DNA from 3 places in the Mesorhizobium sp. EU05-FHT14A09 genome. Region 2 is predicted to be linked to each of the others. Evidence: predicted binding sites of a transcription regulator. Region 2 holds the regulator's gene; each other region holds the start of a gene.
The links. The regulator LexA, encoded in region 2, represses DNA repair genes until DNA is damaged. The targets are predictions, from matches to a motif close to TGTTCNNNNTGTGTTCNG.
Positions count from the first base shown of each region.

Region 1: a site for LexA is predicted at 1,786-1,803, ahead of AC3WTO_RS00920 (PA0069 family radical SAM protein). Genes of this name have one in related genera too.
Region 3: a site for LexA is predicted at 2,323-2,340, ahead of AC3WTO_RS03410 (sel1 repeat family protein). Genes of this name have one in related genera too.

Region 1 is NZ_JBYTDF010000001.1:200,930-204,875, reverse strand. Features, by position in the region: gene AC3WTO_RS00930 (substrate-binding domain-containing protein) at 190-1,218, shown strand; gene AC3WTO_RS00925 (glycosyltransferase) at 1,226-1,732, opposite strand; gene AC3WTO_RS00920 (PA0069 family radical SAM protein) at 1,878-3,032, shown strand; gene rnhB (ribonuclease HII) at 3,346-3,946, shown strand, end outside.
Region 2 is NZ_JBYTDF010000002.1:160,480-164,425, reverse strand. Features, by position in the region: gene AC3WTO_RS08110 (ComEC/Rec2 family competence protein) at 1-1,645, shown strand, start outside; gene lexA (transcriptional repressor LexA) at 1,672-2,394, opposite strand; gene AC3WTO_RS08100 (LysR family transcriptional regulator) at 2,588-3,475, opposite strand; gene AC3WTO_RS08095 (antibiotic biosynthesis monooxygenase) at 3,591-3,935, shown strand.
Region 3 is NZ_JBYTDF010000001.1:763,799-767,744, reverse strand. Features, by position in the region: gene AC3WTO_RS03420 (ABC transporter substrate-binding protein) at 1-289, opposite strand, end outside; gene AC3WTO_RS03415 (ABC transporter substrate-binding protein) at 512-1,633, opposite strand; gene AC3WTO_RS03410 (sel1 repeat family protein) at 1,922-2,188, opposite strand; gene AC3WTO_RS03405 (DUF2147 domain-containing protein) at 2,640-2,981, shown strand; gene AC3WTO_RS03400 (hypothetical protein) at 3,238-3,396, shown strand; gene AC3WTO_RS03395 (hypothetical protein) at 3,418-3,612, shown strand; gene AC3WTO_RS03390 (AMP nucleosidase) at 3,747-3,946, shown strand, end outside.

The sequences.
Region 1 (3,946 bases), on a different contig from region 2:
CAAGACCATGCCCAATTAATCGATTTAAATGACTGAAACACGACGTGAAAATCGCAACGCAGCATGGATTTTCGGCACCGCAGCAGCAAATTCACTTCAAAGCCGCATCAGTTGGACCTAGAGTGACCTTTCTTCCTGAACTTGGCTGCCAAGGCCAAGAAGGCTCTCCAAGCGCTTTGGGAGGCGCAATTGAACCTCAAGCAGTTGTCGCAGATGCTGCAACTCTCGCAGACCACGGTGAGCCGCGCTCTCAACGGCTATCCCGAGGTCAATGAGGAAACACGGCGGCGTGTCGTCGATGCCGCCAAACGCCACGGCTATCGCCCCAACCCTTCCGCACGCCGGCTGGCCACCGGCAAGACCGGCATGATCGGCTATGTGCTGCCGACCGGCTCGGCTGTCGACATCGATCCGCATTTCGTCGAGTTCCTGTCGGGACTGGGCGACTATGCCCGCGCGCATGAACTCGACCTGGTGCTGTCGCCGGCCGACGCGGAAGAACAGGAGACGACCTACCGACGCATCGTCGCCAACAAGCAGGTCGATGCGGTCTATGTTTCCTCACCGCGCCCGCAGGACAGCCGCGTCGCGCTGCTCGATACACTTGGCCTGCCCTTCCTGGTGCATGGCCGCAGCGACGGCTTCGATTTCGAGTACCCCTATCTCGACATCGACAACGAAGGCGCCTTTCACGAGGCGACGCGCTTGATGATCCAGCTTGGCCACCGGCGGATTGCCCTGATCAATGGCGACGACACAGAGACCTTCGCCATCCATCGCGAGCGCGGCGTGCGACGCGCCCTAGCCGGCAGCGGACTGGCCTTACCGCCCGATCAGGTTTTCTCGACCGTGATGACGGAAGAAAACGGATACCGCGCGGCAAGGCGCGTCCTGGAGGGTGGCAACGCCCCGACGGCGATCCTCTGCTCCAGCCTGATCATGGCGCTGGGCGTAGTGCGCGCCGTTCGCGAACTCGGCCTGACCATACCGGGCGACCTGTCGCTGATTGCGCATGACGACGTCTTTTCCTGGCTGAAGCCGGAGAACTTCTCGATCCCGCTGTCGACCACCCGCTCCTCGATCCGCGCGGCCGGCGCCAGGGTGGCGGAGCGATTGATCGCACGCCTGTCCGGCCTGGAGGATGGCGCCCGCGGCGAAGTCTGGCCCGTCGACCTTGTCGTCAGGGCTTCGATCGCAGGCGTCCCCGCCTGTGCCTGATCCTGAGCTATCGGCCAGGAGCCGGCCAGATATCGGCCGGCAGCGATACGGTTCGCATGCCGGCAGCCAGCGCCTGCGCGCCGGATGCGGCCTGTCGCGATGCGGCCAGCTGATTGCGGCTGACGACGAGGCCGTTGGCAACCGGGTTCCGTCGCGCAAACAGCGTTCTGAACCAGGGCACGCGCGCGCCGCGCGCCGATGAAAACCGTGCCGGTTTGCCGGAATGGGCGATATGGTCGGCGACGACATCCGCCCAACCCTCGACCAGCCTCGCGCCCGGCTCCAGAAGCAGCAACCAGTCGCTTTTGGCCGCAGCGATCCCGGCGCCGATACCGCCCGCCGCCAGATAGCGGCAGCCAGCGTGTTCAGCCACCTTGGCGGTCTGATCGACCGAGCCCAGATCGCAGACGATCACTTCGCGGACCATGCCTTCGACAACGCCGCCGACCAGCGAGGCCAGCGTGCGCGCCAGCGCCTCTTCGTCATTCCGCGTTTCAATCAGGACGCTGAGCATTCCTGCCGAATAGCGGAAAGCCGCGACCAGCGCCAGCCATCTTCGCCGATCAAAGTTCTTGCTTTGTTCTAACAATGCGGATAGGAATAATTTCATGAGGACAGCGATTCGACGCCCCGCAGAAAGCCCCTGGGAAAGAGCCAAGATGGAACAAGTCGTGCGTGCCGACATTGCGGCTTTCGGAGCCGGAAGGGCCGAGATGGCGAATGCCATGCTGGACCAGAGCGGAATGCGCGTACGACCCGAGCGCAATCGCGGCCGCTCCGCCGGCATCAACCCGTCGGGCCGTTTCGAGCCGGTCAGCCGCCATGTCTTCGACGATGGCTGGGAATCCCTGGAAGAACTGCCGCCATTCAAGACCGAGGTGCAGGTGGAGAAGCCGCGCACCATCATCACGCGCAATGAATCGCCAGACATCTCCTTCGATCGCTCGATCAATCCCTATCGCGGCTGCGAGCATGGCTGTGTCTACTGTTTTGCGCGACCGACGCACGCCTTCATGGGCCTGTCGGCCGGGCTCGATTTCGAAGCCAAGCTGTTCGCCAAGCCCGACGCAGCGCGCCTGCTCGACAAGGAGCTGTCGAAGGAAGGCTACCAGCCGCGCACCATCGCCATCGGCACCAACACCGATCCCTACCAGCCGATCGAACGGCAATACCGGATCATGCGCGAAATCCTGGAGGTGCTGGAGGCGCGCGGCCACCCTGTCGGCATCGTCACCAAGTCGGCGCTGGTGACGCGTGACATCGATATCCTTTCGCGCATGGCCGAACGCGGACTGGCCAAGGTCGCGCTGTCGGTGACGACGATGGATCGCATGCTTGCCCGCACCATGGAGCCACGCGCCTCGACACCGACCAAACGGCTGGAAGCGATCCAGCAGTTGTCAGATGCCGGCATTCCGGCTTCCGTGATGGTGGCGCCGATCGTTCCAGGCCTCACCGATGCCGAGATCGAGCGTATCCTTGATTCCGCCTATGCGGCTGGTGCGCGTGAGGCCGGATATGTGGTGCTGCGGCTGCCCCTGGAAGTCAGCCCGATCTTCAAGGACTGGCTGCTGCGTCACTACCCAGATCGCTACCGGCACGTGATGTCCTTGATCCGCTCGATGCGTGACGGCAAGGATTACGATTCGGAATGGGGCAAGCGCATGAAAGGCGCCGGTCCTTATGCCTGGCAGATCGGCCGGCGCTTCGAGATCGCCGCCAAGCGGCTCGGTCTCAATCTCGAGCGGCGGCAATTGCGGACGGACCAGTTCGTTCCGGCCGCGCGCCCGTTCGAGCAGTTGAAGCTGCTTTAGAGCGCCGCGCGTCCTTTCGGACGCGCAAAGGTCGCTCTAACACTTTGATTTGGCGCATGACGGGTGGCGCAGGCCACCCCGGGTGGCGCAGGCCGCCCCCCTTTCCGAAAATCGATTCCGATTTTCGGGGTCATGCGCGAGACTGGAGCGTTTCCGTTTTTCGCGGCAACGCCGAGGCGTCCAGGCATCCGCCTGGACAGACAGATCCCGTCCGGCCCTGTCCCCCGGCCGTCAGACGGTGCTCTCCGCCAGCTTCCCCTGCTGGCCTGAGGGCTTGCGGAGAATCGGGACGGGTGCGAGTCTTCGCCGTATCATGGCTCGCATGCGTTCCGATTCTCCGCTCTTGTTCGAAATCGTCGAAAAGCCGGACTTCTCGATCGAGAAGAAGGCTATCCGGCAAGGCCTGTGGCCGGTTGCCGGCATGGACGAGGCCGGGCGCGGGCCGCTCGCAGGACCCGTCGTGGCCGCAGCGGTGGTGCTCAATCCCAATGACATTCCCGAAGGGCTGGATGATTCCAAACGGCTATCGCTGCCGCAGCGCGAGGCCCTGTTCGAGGTGATCCTGGCCAAGGCGCAGGCAATCGGCATGGCCTCGATCTGCGCAGAAGGCATCGACGGCACCAACATCCTGCGCGCCAGCCTGGAAGCGATGCGACGCGCGCTCAATGGACTTTCCCTACAGCCGAAGCTGGCATTGGCCGATGGCCGCGATGTTCCGCCCGGACTGCCATGCGAAGGCCGCGCGCTAGTAAAGGGCGATCAGCGCTCGCAGTCGATCGCAGCCGCCTCGATCGTCGCCAAGGTGATGCGCGATCGTATGATGACCGGCTGTGGCCGTCGCCATGAGCATTATGGCTTCGAAGTGCATATGGGCTACGCCACGGCGCGTCATCGCTCGGCCATTGCAGCCCATG
Region 2 (3,946 bases):
CGCCGTCGAGACCGCACGCGAGACGATTGCAGATCGCATTCGTGCTTCGATCGGCGGGCCGGAAGGAGAGATCGCCGCAGCGCTGATCGTCGGCGTGCGCGCCGGTATTCCAGATTCTGTCAATGAAGCGATGCGACGGACGGGCATCTATCACATCATCTCGATATCCGGCCTGCATATGGCGTTGGTGGCAGGCACCATAATGCTGCTGTTGCGCGGGGCGTTCGCGCTGTTTCCCGATTTCTCTGCGCGTCGGCCGGTCAAGAAGTATGCCGCTTTCGCTGCTCTCTGTTCGATCGCCGCCTATCTTGCGATCTCCGGCGTGGTGGTGGCGGCAGAACGCAGCTTCATCATGTTGTCGGTGATGCTGATCGCGGTGCTGTTCGATCGTGCGGCGTTGTCGATGCGCAATCTGGCAATCTCGGCGGTGATCGTCATCCTGACCGCGCCGCATGAGGTGGTTGGTCCGTCTTTCCAGATGTCGTTTGCAGCGACCGCTGCGCTGATCGGCGCCTACGCGGCCTGGGCTCAACGGCGTGAAGTGATGCCCGTAGCCGCACCGCCTGCGCGCTCTTTCGTTGGTTTTCTCGCGCATAAGTCTTTGATCGCAGTTGGCGCAATGGCCGCAACCTCGATCGTGGCCGGCCTTGCGACAACGCTGTTCGCGGTTTGGCATTTTCAGCGGGTGTCGCCGCTTAGCCTGTTTGCCAATCTGGCCGTCATGCCGGTGGTTTCGCTTGTCGTCATGCCGGCGGCCGTACTCAGCGCACTCGCGATGCCCTTTGGCGCCGATGGACCGTTCCTTTATGCGATGGGAAAGGGACTTACGGTCATGATGGCAATCGCCGACTGGATTTCCGCGCGCTCGCCTGTCGATGGTGTTGGTCTGGTTTCGACGCAATCGGTGCTTTTCGTCACCGCCGCGCTCGCCATCGGCGCGATGACGACGACATGGTTGCGGTTGCTGGCCTTACCTTTTGCGCTTGCCGGTCTGCTGACGATGGGCAATGTCGAAACACCCGATGTGCTGATCTCCGAGGACGCGCGCCTTGTGGCTCTGCCAATCGGCGGCGACGAGATAGCGGTCAGCAGGGCGCGACCCAATCCGTTTACGTTCGACAACTGGCGCAGGGCGCTCAATCTGGAGACAACAATCTTACCCGAAGATGTTTCGGGTGACGTCGATCTGACTGTTGAAAATGCGCTCGATATGCCCCTCGGAACGCCATTCCTGTGCGCTCGGCGGCTGTGCTTTGCCCGTCACCTGTCAGGTGCCGTCGTGGTGACGGCCGCCAGCACCGAGTCTGCCAAATCGGCCTGCGCGGTTGCGTCGCTTATTGTCATCGACGATGCAACCGCCCCCGACCCCTGCAACGATCCCGCAGTCGTGGTTGTCACCAAGCAGGATCTCGCCCGCGTCGGCAGTGCCGCAGTATGGTTTAACGCCTCTGCAGATAAGCCGGCTAATATCTCGTTCGCGCTCGATACCAAGGATCGACCCTGGCACATGCAACGAGGCTTTACGCGCGAGGCGAGGGGATTACCGCCGCGGCCGGAAAAGGCGTACAAGTCCAAAGGCAGGCCGGACAAGATACCTTCCCGGACTGCCGTCAACGCTGATGTCGTTCATAAAAACGATAAATAGCCGGCTAATTGACTAAGGTCCGCGCTTCAATACCGACGGATCAACCCGACCAACTTGCCTTGTACCTTGACCCGGTCTGGGCCGAAAATGCGGGTCTCGTAGGCGGGATTGGCAGCCTCCAGCGCGATCGAGGCACCCTTGCGACGAAAACGCTTGAGCGTCGCTTCTTCCTCGTCGACGAGAGCCACGACGATTTCGCCCGGATTGGCCGAATTGGCATTGCGGATGATGACCGTATCGCCATCGAAGATACCGGCTTCGATCATGGAGTCACCTTTGACTTCCAGGGCATAGTGCTCGCCGCCCGAAATCATGTCCGGCGGCACGGAAATCGAATGCGTTCGATGTTGGATGGCGTCGATCGGCACACCAGCCGCGATGCGTCCCATGACCGGGATGGAAACGGCGGCGGTAGCGTCGTCGTCATTGCTGGGAGCCTGCAGGCGCTGCGGCTCCTTGGGTACCGTGCGACCCAGGCTGCCCTGGATGACGGCCGGTGAAAACTTCTTGGCCGCATTGAGGCCAGGAGCGATCGAGTCGGGGAGGCGCAGCACCTCGAGTGCACGGGCCCGGTTTGGCAGGCGGCGAATGAAGCCGCGCTCCTCCAGAGCGGTGATCAGCCTGTGGATGCCCGACTTCGACGCCAGATCGAGCGCTTCTTTCATCTCGTCGAAGGACGGTGGAATCCCGCTTTCCTTCAGCCGCTCATGGATGAAGAGCAAAAGCTCGTGTTGCTTGCGTGTCAGCATCGCCACCCTCCGTGGAACGGAACCGGAATCAGAAAAACAAACCCGGAACAAACACTATCTGTTCCATTTGTGTTCCGCAACCATTTAAAGTTTAATGAATTTGTTGACCCTTTGTTCAGCGTAACGGCGGGGATGGCTGCTTCTTGTTCCGCGAGGTCGCGTCGTGGAATCCAGGAAGGCGCGCCGCTCGCACTTAATCAGCAAACAGATTTTCGACCATGTAGTCGACGAAGACACGGACCTTGGGCGAGAGGTGGCGACTTGTTGGCCACAGGATGCGGAAGGTTCCGGTTTCGCCAAGATAATCGGTCAGCAGCGATACAAGTTTGCCCTGGGCCAGTTCGGTCGATACCGCGAATGGCGGCAGGCAAGTGACGCCGAAAGATCGCTCGGCGAGGTAGATCAATGGCTCCAGCGTGCTCGCAACGGTGGTCACGGGAAGATCGAGTTTCACATCGCGCCCATCGCGCATGAGGGGCCAGGGTTCGAGCCGCCCGGAATTCGCATAGCGATGATGAAGGCAACGGTGTTTGAGGAGGTCTTCCGGCGTCTCGGGTGTGCCGTTTTCGGCGAGATATTTCGGCGCTGCCACGATCTTATGCCGGAAAGTGCCGAGCTTGCGGCTCATCAGGCGCGTGTCCCCGACATCTCCGGTGCGGATCACCGCATCAAAGCCCTCTTCGATGACGTCGACGAGCCGGTCGGTAAAATCGAGGTCGAGATTGATATCCGGATATCGTTCCATGAAGGCCGACATTGTCGGCATCAACAGCATGCCCGCGAGCGGGAGGGAAACACGAAGCTGCCCGCGCGGGGTCACCTGCGATCTCGAAAGCTGGACCTGCGCCTGTTCGTATTCCGATTGGATGCGCCGGCATGTCGCAAGGAAGAAGCTTCCCTCTTCAGTAAGGGCCATGCTCCGCGTGGAGCGGTGAAAGAGCCGGGCACCCATTTCGTTTTCAAGGCGCGCGACGGCTTTGCCGACAGCGGAAGCAGTGAGGCCGAGTCGCTGCGCTGCGCCGATAAAGCTTCCGGCTTCCGCGACCTGCACGAAGATGCCGAGTGTTCCAAGTCTGTCCAATTGCGGAATTTTCTTCGTTAGTTATGAGAATGCGAGAATATTTATCTGCCTGTTTGTCCTGAATATCCAGAGGACGCCGCGGCAAGACAGCCGCGATCGTCAGATGGAGACTTTCATGAGCAAACTCACCGCAGGCTTTTCGGCCTCACCGCAGCCGACGACCTTCGTGGTCAACGTTATCCATGCCCATCCGGGGAAGCAGGAAGAAGCTTTCGCCATCATCCAGGATGTCGTGCACTACGTCGCCGAACGCCAGAAGGGCTTTCTGTGGAGCACACTCGCCAGGAGCACCGACGGTGAAACCGTCGTCAATGTCGAAGCGATCCAGGGCGCCGGCAATGTCGAGGAGTTCTTCTCCGATCCCGTGTTCGCGGAAAAATTCCGCAAACTGGATGCCGTCTCGAAATGTGAATTCCATACCTATACGGTCGGCGATCTTGTCCTGCCAAAAAGGGCGTAGCCGATTGGTCA
Region 3 (3,946 bases), on a different contig from region 2:
CAACGAACTTGATGCCGGCAGCAGCGATGCGGTTGGCGACCGAGACGGCCTGTTTGGGATCACAAGCGTCGTCCTCCACGACGATCTTGATCTTCTTGCCGCCGATGCCACCCTTTTCGTTGATTGCCGCGGCAGCGGCGTTGGCGCCCTGCTTGAACTGATCGCCGATCGGAGCGAGTTGGCCGGTCATCGGACCGACCACCGCGATGGAAATATCTTCAGCGTAGGCCGCCGACGCGCTGAGCGCCGTGGCGAACAGGGCTGCGCCCAGGAATTTTGCTGATTTCAACTCAAAGCCTCCCATTGCTTTGCGCAAGCCCTCCCGGCTGCGCTTGCGTGCAATGGGCGCAAAAATTTGCTTTTCGTCAAGCCCATCAGGGCGGCATTGCATGTGTCCGGTTAATGCAACGATCAATTCCTGTGATCTAAACCAGCCATCCCCGTCTCACCGAAGTATCGAATGGCCGGAACTACCCGGCCATTCTGAGCAAACAACTGCCTTTCGGAGAAATCAGTCCTGCTTGATCGGCGCGTACTTGCCGTCATGCCACTGGTTGATGTCGTACTTGGCGTTCTTCAGGTCACCCTTCTCGTCGAACACCACCTCGCCCACGACGGTGTTGATCGGCTTGCCGTCCTTCAGCGCGGCGGCAACCTTGGCCGGATCATCGCTGCCTGCCCGCTTGACGCCCTCGGCGAAGGCCTGGATCGTTGCGTAGGAGAACAGTGTGAAGCCCTCCGGTGCGAAACCCTTGGCCTTGATCTTCTCGACGGCTTCCTTGGCTTCCGGCCGCGCCTGCGGGTCAGACGGGAACACGAACATCGTGCCTTCGCCCGCCGGACCGGCAACCTGCCAGAATTCCGGGCTGGCGATCGAATCCGGCATGATGAGCTGGAACTTCACGTTCTGTTCGGCTGCCTGACGCAGGATCAGGCCGCCTTCAGGGTGATAGCCGCCAAAGTAGACGACGTCGGCCTTCAGTTCCTTCAGCTTGGTGACGAGTGCCGAATAATCCTTGTCGCCGGCGTTGATGCCTTCGTAAAGGACATCCTTCAGACCCGCCTCATTCATGGTTTTCCGCACGGCGTCGGCGACACCCTGGCCGTAAGCGCTCTTGTCGTGCAGGACGACAACATTCTTGCCGGCGTACTTCTTCGCGATCCAGGGACCGATAAAGGCCCCCTGAGCGTCGTCGCGGGTATAGAGGCGCATGATCGTCGACCAGCCCTTCTTGGCCGCATCGTCGGTCATTACAGGATTGGACGAGGCGGGGCTCATCATCAGGGCGCCGGCTTCCGCATAGACGGCGGAAGCGGGAATGCTCGAACCCGAGCATGCGTGGCCATCGATGAACTTCACACCGTTGCCGACAACGCGGTTGGCGACCGAAACCGCCTGCTTCGGATCACACTGATCGTCCTCGATATCGAGCTTGATCTGACGCCCATCCACGCCGCCCGCGGCGTTGATGGCTTCAGCCGCGGCTTGCGCGCCTTGCTTGAATTGATCGCCGATCGTGGCGAGCTGTCCGGTCATTGGGCCAATGACGGCAATAGAAATGTCTTCGGCGTAGGCCGCTGAAGCACTAAGGGCGGTGGCAAACAGGGCCGCACCCAGGAATCTTGTTTTCAAGTCGAACTCTCCCCTTTGTTGCGCTCTGCTTGATGGCGCAGAACCGGAATTGGGAGAAAAAGAACCCGCTCGTCAAGCCCAACCATACAGCAATGTATGGTCCATTCGTGCAGAAAAACGAAAACCGCGCCGGTCTTGTTGTGACCGGTCGCGGTTTTTCTCGTTACCTCCTTCCGCGCCTGGCTTGGTGGAGGCTTTCTTCCCTGTTGTCTGGACAATCCGGCTAACCGGTCGCCTTCTTTGGTCGTCGCCGTTGGAGCGGCGTCACCATCCCTGCCGGGACAGAAATCAGTGCGTGGTCATCCATTCGCGAGCGTCGCGCAGTGCCTGGGCAATCTCGCCCTTGGACATGGAGGACGAGAGTTCAGAGCGCCATTCGGCGGCGCGCAGCGAACCCTTGATAGCGGCAATGTTGAACCACTTGTGGGCAGCGACGACGTCGGTCTCGCAATCGCGACCGGTCGCATACATCACACCCAGTTCGAAGAGAATGTCGGACTGCGCGGTAGCGCCCATCGTGCCGACCCCTGCTTCAAGCATCTCGAAACGTGCCATTTGAAATCCCCTTGCTTGACCCTGTTGCTCCTGAAAGCCGCCGTCCGTTCTTGGTGTGGACGTGCGCTCTTCCGATGCTTCGAAGGATGCCGGGGACGCTTGAATCTGCCGTTAAATGGCTTGCTTAATTTGAGGAAAACAAAGCTAAAACAAGAAGTAAACGTGAGAAACCGTTAAGGATAGGAAGCGCCCGATTGCTGGGTTTCCGCTCAAATTCGATGAAAATTCTCGGTTCAAAAAACAAGGTTTCGCTAACCACGGCGAAGCTTCCATTTTGGTAAGAAATCGAAATCCTGCAGTTTGAAGGTCTCCCAAAGGTCAAAAATAAAACCCGCTTTCCTTCCCCAGCGGCACGGCTTTTGTTTTATCGGGGACTGGATTAGCTTACCTGAGCGTAAGGGATGGAGAGGCTGGACCCGGCGTCCAGTAGTAGCGCAAAGGGAGGAACTCGATGTTTCGCAAAGTGAGCCTGGCACTCGCTGCCACATTGATCATGTCGGGTGTGGCGCTCGCCGACCCGATCGAAGGCAATTGGAAGACGGCATCCGGCGCCACCGCGGCGATCTCGGGCGGTGGCTCGTTCTCCATCACGCTGAAGACCGGCAAGCATGCCGGCAAGACGATCGGCTCTTTCAAGGCTGCCGGCGACGGCAAATATGCCGGCACGATCACGGACCCGGACACCGACAAGACCTACAATGGCAAGGCTTCGCTCTCCGGCAGCTCGCTCAAGATGAGCGGTTGCGTGCTGGGCGGTCTGATCTGCAAGAGCCAGACCTGGACCAAGCTGTAGTCGATCAGCCTCGAATGAATAACGGCAAGGCGCTTCCGCCACGCGGAAGCGCCTTTTTCTTGTGCAGCCGACCATAGCGGCTCTCCTGCCCGCGCGAAGGGCATGCCGTTCTAATTCCCGTCAATCATTTTGAACCCTGGATGAACGGCAACCTCAGAAGAGGTTCAGCCGCGTCGATGCATTCTCACGGCATCAGAGTGTGATCCTGAACCGGTTTTCGAAAAGGATCATTCTCCAGCAAAGAGTGGGACCCCCAATGCTCGCGCGCCGCTTCACCATCGTATGCCTGCTGACGGCGCTGTTCGGAATGGGTTTTGCCATCATCGTCGCAGAGAATGCCCGCCTGGACCATGGCTGGAGCCAGATCGGCCTTCGATGCGGCATCGCCTGCTCCACGTCATCTGCCTCCGATTGATCGACAACAGACGAAATCGCCATGACCCCGTTCGCCCAAAACGCCATCGCCGTCCTGAAGCTTCTGCCGCGTGCGACGCTGATCCTGATGCTGCTGGCAGCACCGGTTCTTGCCGTACCGACGATGCGTGCCGATGCCGGTTCGACCATCGAAGCACCAGCACTCCAGAAGAAGGGGCTTGGCCTGGTTCTGCTAGTAAGCCTGCGACGCGCCTGAATTCCCAAGCTCGCGATGCATCCAAACATGCAAATCGCGAACCGTCCGTGGAGCCCCCTCCCAACTGTCATTTTCCATCTCTATAATGGGTCATGGAAAAGCGAATCTACCCACAAGCCATTGAAACCGTGGTCATGCCGGAGCCCTATGCCCGGCAATCCTTCGACGATGCCGGCAAGGCCGTCGAGGCGCTGCGTGCGCTCTATGAACGCAACACCAAATTCCTGCGCGACTCCTTCTCGGCACTGGCCGCCGGTGGCGACAACGACAAACGCTACCGCGCCTTCTATCCAGAGGTGAGCGTGGTCACGAATTCCTTCACCCAGGTGGATTC